DNA from 2 places in the Clostridium chauvoei genome. Region 2 is predicted to be linked to the other one. Evidence: a T-box and tRNA genes for the amino acid it is inferred to sense, from the RefSeq annotation. Region 2 holds a T-box; the other holds one or more tRNA genes.
The links. The T-box of region 2 lies ahead of leuS (leucine--tRNA ligase). A T-box ahead of a tRNA ligase gene usually reads a tRNA of that ligase, here a tRNA-Leu.
Positions count from the first base shown of each region.

Region 1: it has a tRNA-Leu gene. The T-box ahead of leuS (leucine--tRNA ligase) is inferred to sense a tRNA for this amino acid. The anticodon was not compared.

Region 1 is NZ_CP018624.1:761,408-764,840, forward strand. Features, by position in the region: gene BTM21_RS03500 (NADH peroxidase) at 1-226, opposite strand, end outside; gene BTM21_RS03505 (MATE family efflux transporter) at 327-1,058, shown strand; gene BTM21_RS03510 (Na+ driven multidrug efflux pump) at 1,196-1,399, shown strand; tRNA gene BTM21_RS03515 (tRNA-Leu) at 1,550-1,633, opposite strand; gene BTM21_RS03520 (iron-sulfur cluster assembly scaffold protein) at 1,882-2,574, shown strand; gene BTM21_RS03525 (GGGtGRT protein) at 2,597-3,433, shown strand, end outside.
Region 2 is NZ_CP018624.1:1,935,448-1,938,880, forward strand. Features, by position in the region: gene BTM21_RS09115 (bifunctional metallophosphatase/5'-nucleotidase) at 1-730, opposite strand, end outside; gene BTM21_RS09120 (DsrE family protein) at 742-1,092, opposite strand; T-box leader at 1,245-1,472, shown strand; gene leuS (leucine--tRNA ligase) at 1,523-3,433, shown strand, end outside.

The DNA of each region.
Region 1 (3,433 bases), 1.2 Mb from region 2:
GATACATTCCAACTTCAGTACATTCACCTATGAAGTTTGCTCTTAACCCTTCTATTATTTCAGCATCGATACCTTCGGCGATTCCAATTCTATGTTCATCAGCCCAAGCTAAATCATCTGACATTTCAATGAATTTATCAGCCCCAACTTTACAAACAGGACATATTTCAGGTGGTGTATCTCCTTCATGAATATATCCACAAACAGTACAAACAAATTTTTTCATTAAAGTCCCTCCTAGATTTATAAAATTATAGATATAAAATTTATATCTAATTAAAGTATGTCCGAATTTTTGAATAATATTTCATATAGAAGGGGGCATTATGGAAAAAATAAAGGATTTTTTTAAAAATAAGCAGTTTTTTAAAACTTTAATTATATTAGCATTACCTATTATATTGCAAAATATTTTAACTTCATCATTAAATATGGCTGATACATTAATGATTGGTTCTATTGGAGATGAACAAGTTGCAGCAGTAGGTATTTTTACAAAAGATCTACAAGTTATAAAAGAAGCATCTTCATATTTAGCTATTGTAAGTATAAGTTATATTGTAACAGCAATTACATTTACTATAGCAACAGCATTAAGATGTATGGAAGATTCTAAGACACCTATGATTATAAGTGCAGTTGCAGTTTGTATAAATATAGTATTAAACTATATTTTTATATTTGGTAAGTTTGGAGTACCAGAGATGGGAGTACAAGGAGCTGCTATTGCAACAGTAATAGCAAGATTTGTAGAATGTACTCTTCTAGCCATTAAAGGGCATAAACATAAAGTATTGCATGGAGAATTTAAAGAGTATTTTATGTTTAAAAAAGATTTTGCTTTTTCAATTTATAAATCAGTAATTCTAGTAGTTCTTAATGAAGCTTGCTGGGGATTTGGTACTTTTTTCTATTCAATAGCATATGGAAAGCTTGGTACAGAGTCTATGGCAGCAGTGCAAATAACAAATAATATTCAAAACCTTTTCTTTGTAGTATGTTTTAGTATGGCAAGTTCTTCTCTAGTAATGATAGGAAATTTAATGTATCATATATAGTTAAAGAATATTCAATATTAATATTAAGAATATATAGTGTATGTTACCCTATAAGAGTAGTTAATTTAGTTCTTATAGTAGGAGTATTTAGAGGTGGTGGAGATGCTAGCTTTGCTCTAAAAGCAGAAGTATTGACTATGTGGTTTATTGGAGTTCCTATGGCATTTATAGGGGCAGTACTATTAGGATTTCCTATATATTTAGTAATTTTAATGGTAACAGCGGAAGAAATAGCGAAGTTTATAGTATCTATATTTAGATTTAAAAGCTATAAATGGGTTCATAATGTAATAGAAAAATCATCTGTAAATAAAAAAAACAAAGAGGACTATTTAAAATAAAATAGTCCTCTTTGTTTTTTGAAATTTCATATTAATTAGGAATTTTATATATCCTTAATACTATTATTATCATAATAATAATAAATATATACATAAAATAAAAAATATCACAACTTTTTATTAAAAATTGTGATATTTTTATAATTTAATTGGTGCCGGCAGAGGGAATCGAACCCTCACGGTAAAACCGCATGATTTTGAGTCATGTGCGTCTGCCAGTTCCGCCATGCCGACAAGGTCTCTTCATTAGAAAATAATATCATAAAAGAATAAAAATTTCAAGTTTTAATTTTTTATTCCTAAAAAGATAAAAATTTTACAATAAAATCTTGTTAGTATGGACAAGTTCTGATATTATTAGAAGAGGATAAATTTAACCCAGTGGGTTTAATTTTGACCCAGTTATGTGTAGTCTACATATTAAACACATAGTTAGTAGAAGAAGACTACGACTATTTAATAATTAGGGAGGAATCAATGATATGATGTATTCAAGAGAAGTTGAAGAAATGTGTGTTGTTGCTAAGGGACCTAATCATGGTCCAGCACCGATTCCTGTAGAAGGAAGATGGGTACAATCTAAAGAAGTTAAAGATATTTCAGGATTAACTCATGGTGTGGGTTGGTGTGCACCACAACAAGGAGCTTGTAAATTAACTTTAAACGTTAAAGATGGAATAATAGAAGAGGCGTTAGTTGAAACAATTGGATGTTCAGGAATGACTCATTCAGCTGCTATGGCTTCAGAAATATTACCAGGAAAGACTATATTAGAAGCATTAAACACAGACTTAGTTTGTGATGCTATAAACACAGCTATGAGAGAATTATTCTTACAAATAGTTTATGGAAGAACTCAAACTGCTTTCTCAGAAGGTGGATTACCAATAGGAGCTGGACTTGAAGATTTAGGAAAAGGATTAAGATCTCAAGTTGGTACTATGTACGGAACAGTTGCTAAGGGACCAAGATACTTAGAAATGGCAGAAGGTTATGTAACTGAAACAGCTTTAGATGCTGATGGAGAAATCATAGGTTACAAATTCGTTCACTTAGGCAAGATGATGGAAATGGTTGCTAAGGGAATGGATGCTAATGAAGCTTTAGCTAAAGCTACAGGACAATACGGAAGATTTGATGACGCTGTTACAGTTATAGATCCAAGACACAAATAATATTGTAAGGAGGAATAGAAACATGGCATTATTTGAAAGTTATGAAAGAAGAATTAACCAAATCACTCCAGTATTACAAAAATACGGAATGGAAAAAATAGAAGATGCTAAGGCTGTATGTGATGAAAAGGGAATCAACGTTTATGATATCGTTAAGTCAACTCAACCAATCGCATTCGAAAACGCTATGTGGGCTTACACTTTAGGTGCTGCTATAGCTATAAAGAAGGGCTGCGTAAAGGCTGCTGATGCTGCTGAAGCTCTAGGAGAAGGATTACAAGCATTCTGTATCCCAGGATCAGTTGCTGATGATAGAAAAGTTGGTTTAGGCCACGGAAACTTAGGAGCTATGCTTTTAAGAGAAGAAACTAAATGTTTCGCATTCTTAGCAGGACACGAAAGCTTCGCTGCTGCTGAAGGTGCTATAAAGATAGCTGAAAAAGCTAACAAGGTAAGAAAAGAACCTTTAAGAGTTATATTAAACGGTCTTGGAAAAGATGCTGCTTATATAATTTCAAGAATTAACGGATTTACTTATGTTCAAACTAAGTTTGATTACATGACTGGTAAATTAGAAATAGTTAAAGAAAAAGCATACTCAAACGGACCAAGAGCTGCAGTTAAGTGCTACGGTTCAGACGACGTTAGAGAAGGTGTTGCTATAATGCATCACGAAGGAGTTGACGTATCAATCACTGGTAACTCAACTAACCCTACAAGATTCCAACATCCAGTTGCTGGAACATACAAGAAGGAATGTGTAGAACAAGGTAAGAAGTACTTCTCAGTTGCATCAGGTGGTGGTACTGGAAGAACTCTTCACCCAGATAACATGGCAGCAGGTCCTGCTTCATACGGT
Region 2 (3,433 bases):
AAGAGCCATGACATCCAGATTGTATAAGTATAGTATCTCCTATTTTTATAGGAGAATTTAGTCTATTATGAGTATGACCACTTATACATATATCTACATCATTAACAGTTTGTAATATTTCATAATCTGTTGGCATTCCAAGATGTGATAATAAAACTATAACATCTACCTTATGCTTATTTTTAAGTTCTACAACTGTTTGAGGTATTTCTTTATATTCTGGTGACATATATATTCCTTGACTAAATTTTTGTGGAAAACCTTGCACTACATGTTCACAAGCCATACCAATGATACCAATTTTTAAGCCATCAATTTCTTTTATTATATATGGATCAAATAATCTCTTCTTTTTATCATATACATATGTATTAGCAGATAGCATGGGGTAATTTAATCTTCTTGAAATTTCAGCTAAATGAGATGGTGTATATGCAAAATCCCAATGAGCAGTCATTGCATCTATACCCATTTTATTCATAATAGGAATTATTGCATTTCCTTGAGTTTGAGTAGTTATAAAGGTTCCATGGAATGTATCTCCACAATCTAAAACTATAGTATTAGGATTTTCTTGTTTTATACTATCTATTACAGTTTTTATTCTTGAATATCCACCGGCTTCTTTTATATTTATACCATTAGCCTCAAAAAAAGCTTCATTGTGAGGCTTTACATGTCCATGAACATCATTTATTTGTATTATTGTAAGTCTTTTCTTTTCTGTCATTACCCTTCTCCTTATGCCTTAATATAGCAATATCCTTCTTCATGCTTTTCAGCAATGGTTGCTACTCCACATGGCACTATTTCTACAAAAGAACATAATTCCTCTTTAGTTATTGTAAGTTTCTTTAATGCATTATGACATGCCATGAATTTAACATTTTCCTTAGCTAATTCATCAAACTTTATATACATTTTAGAATTAACAGCGATTTGTTCTTTTAAATCTATTACTGCAACGCTATTAACTAATATGCCTATTTCGAAAGTCTTTCCTGATTCCTTTCCATACTTAACCATATTTTTTACATTTTCTACTGTTAACTTCCATTTACTTGGGTTATCAATGTGATATAATACTTTCATTTTTCTGTCTCCTTACTTAAGTCGTATTTTCATTTAGTATTTTCCCCCAAAAGTATATATGTATTCTTATTTTTTTAACAAAAATTTGTACCTGTTGACTTTATAAGGATAGATAATATATAATAATTTATGATTAATTAAAAATTTAATATTTTATTGCATTGAATAGGAGTAGTACTATATCCTTATATCTTTAGAGAGTTACTGTTTGGTGAAAAGTAACGATATAAATATAGGAACTTGCCTAGGAGCTTACTTGTCAAAAGCAAGTACGGGATATTCCCGTTATTTATTTAAGCGAGAAATTTTACTTAGGTATATTTATCTAGTATTTTTTCTAATAAGAGTGGTACCGCGAAATAATGTCTTTCGTCTCTTAAATAGAGATGGAGGACTTTTTTTTATAAATAAAAATATAGGAGGACTTAAAATGAGTAACTATGGAACTGCTATTGATAAAAAATGGCAAGATAAATGGGAAGAAACTAAACTTTATAAATTCGACCCTAATAAAGAAGGGGAAAAACTTTACGTATTAGAAATGTTCTCATACCCTTCAGGTAGCCAATTACATGCTGGTCACTGGTTTAACTATGGACCTGTTGATTCATGGGCTAGAATGAAGAGAATGCAAGGATATAATGTATTCCAACCAATGGGATTTGATGCTTTCGGCTTACCTGCTGAAAACTTTGCAATAAAAACTGGAATCCACCCTAAGGATTCAACTGATAAAAATATAGTAAACATGGAAAAACAATTAAAAGCTATGGGTGCTATGTTTAACTGGGAAAATGAAGTTGTAACTTGTAACCCTGATTACTATAAATGGACTCAATGGGTATTCTTAAAACTTTATGAAAAAGGCTTAGCTTATAGAAAGAAAGCCCCTGTAAATTGGTGTCCATCATGTAATACAGTTCTTGCAAATGAACAAGTTGTTGAAGGTGCTTGTGAAAGATGTTCAACAGAAGTTACAAAGAAGGATTTAACTCAATGGTTCTTAAAAATAACTGATTATGCCGATGAACTTCTTGAAAAGCTTGATACTTTAGATTGGCCTGAAAAAACTGTGGCTATGCAAAAACACTGGATTGGTAAATCTACTGGTGCTGAAGTTACTTTTAAGGTTAAAGATTCCGATCTTAAATTCGATGTTTTCACAACAAGAGTTGATACTTTAAATGGAGTTACATATGTTGTTTTAGCTCCTGAAAACCCATTAGTAGATAAACTTACTACTGCTGAAAATAAAGAATCTGTTGAAAATTATAAAGATGAAGCTAAAAAGCAATCTGATATAGAAAGACAATCTCTTTCTAGAGAAAAAACTGGTGTATTCACTGGTTCTTACGCTATTAATCCAATTAACGGAAAAGAAGTTCCTGTTTGGGTTGGTGATTATGTATTAGCAACTTACGGAACTGGTGCTGTTATGGCTGTTCCAGCTCATGATGAAAGAGACTTTGCTTTTGCTACAAAGTTTAATCTTCCAATTGAAAAAGTTATAACTAGCAAAAATGGTAAAGAAGTAGAACTTCCTTATTGTGAATATGGTGTTTTAGTAAACTCTGGTGAATTTGATGGATTAACTACAGAAGAAGCTAAAATTAAAATAGTCGAGAAATTAGCTTCAATGGAATTAGGCTCAGCTAAGGTTAACTATAGATTAAGAGATTGGTTAGTTTCAAGACAAAGATATTGGGGTGCTCCAATTCCAATGATTCATTGTGAACATTGTGGAACTGTTCCTGTACCTGAAAATCAATTACCTGTAGAGCTTCCTTACAATGTTGAGTTTGCTCCAGATGGAAAATCTCCACTTGCTAAATGTGATGAGTTCATAAACACAACTTGTCCAAAATGTGGTAAACCAGCTAAGAGAGAAGCTGATACTTTAGATACATTTGTATGTTCATCATGGTATCAATTAAGATATCCTGACAACAAGAATTCTGAAAAAGCCTTTGATAAGGATTTAGTTAATAAAATGCTTCCTGTTGATAAATATGTTGGAGGACCTGAACATGCTTGTATGCATCTTCTTTATGCAAGATTTATAACTAAAGCATTAAGAGATATGGGTTATTTAGATTTTGATGAACCATTTAAATCATTAACTCACCAAGGTTTAATATTAGGACCAGATGGATTAAAAATGAGTAAATCAAAAGGAAATACAATTTCTCCAGATGATTATATATCTGAATATGGTTCTGACGTATTTAGAATGTATTTAATGTTTGGTTTTGCATACACTGAAGGTGGTGCTTGGAGTGATGATGGTCTTAAGTCAGTTGCTAGATTTGTAGATAGAATTGAAAGATATTTAGAAATATCT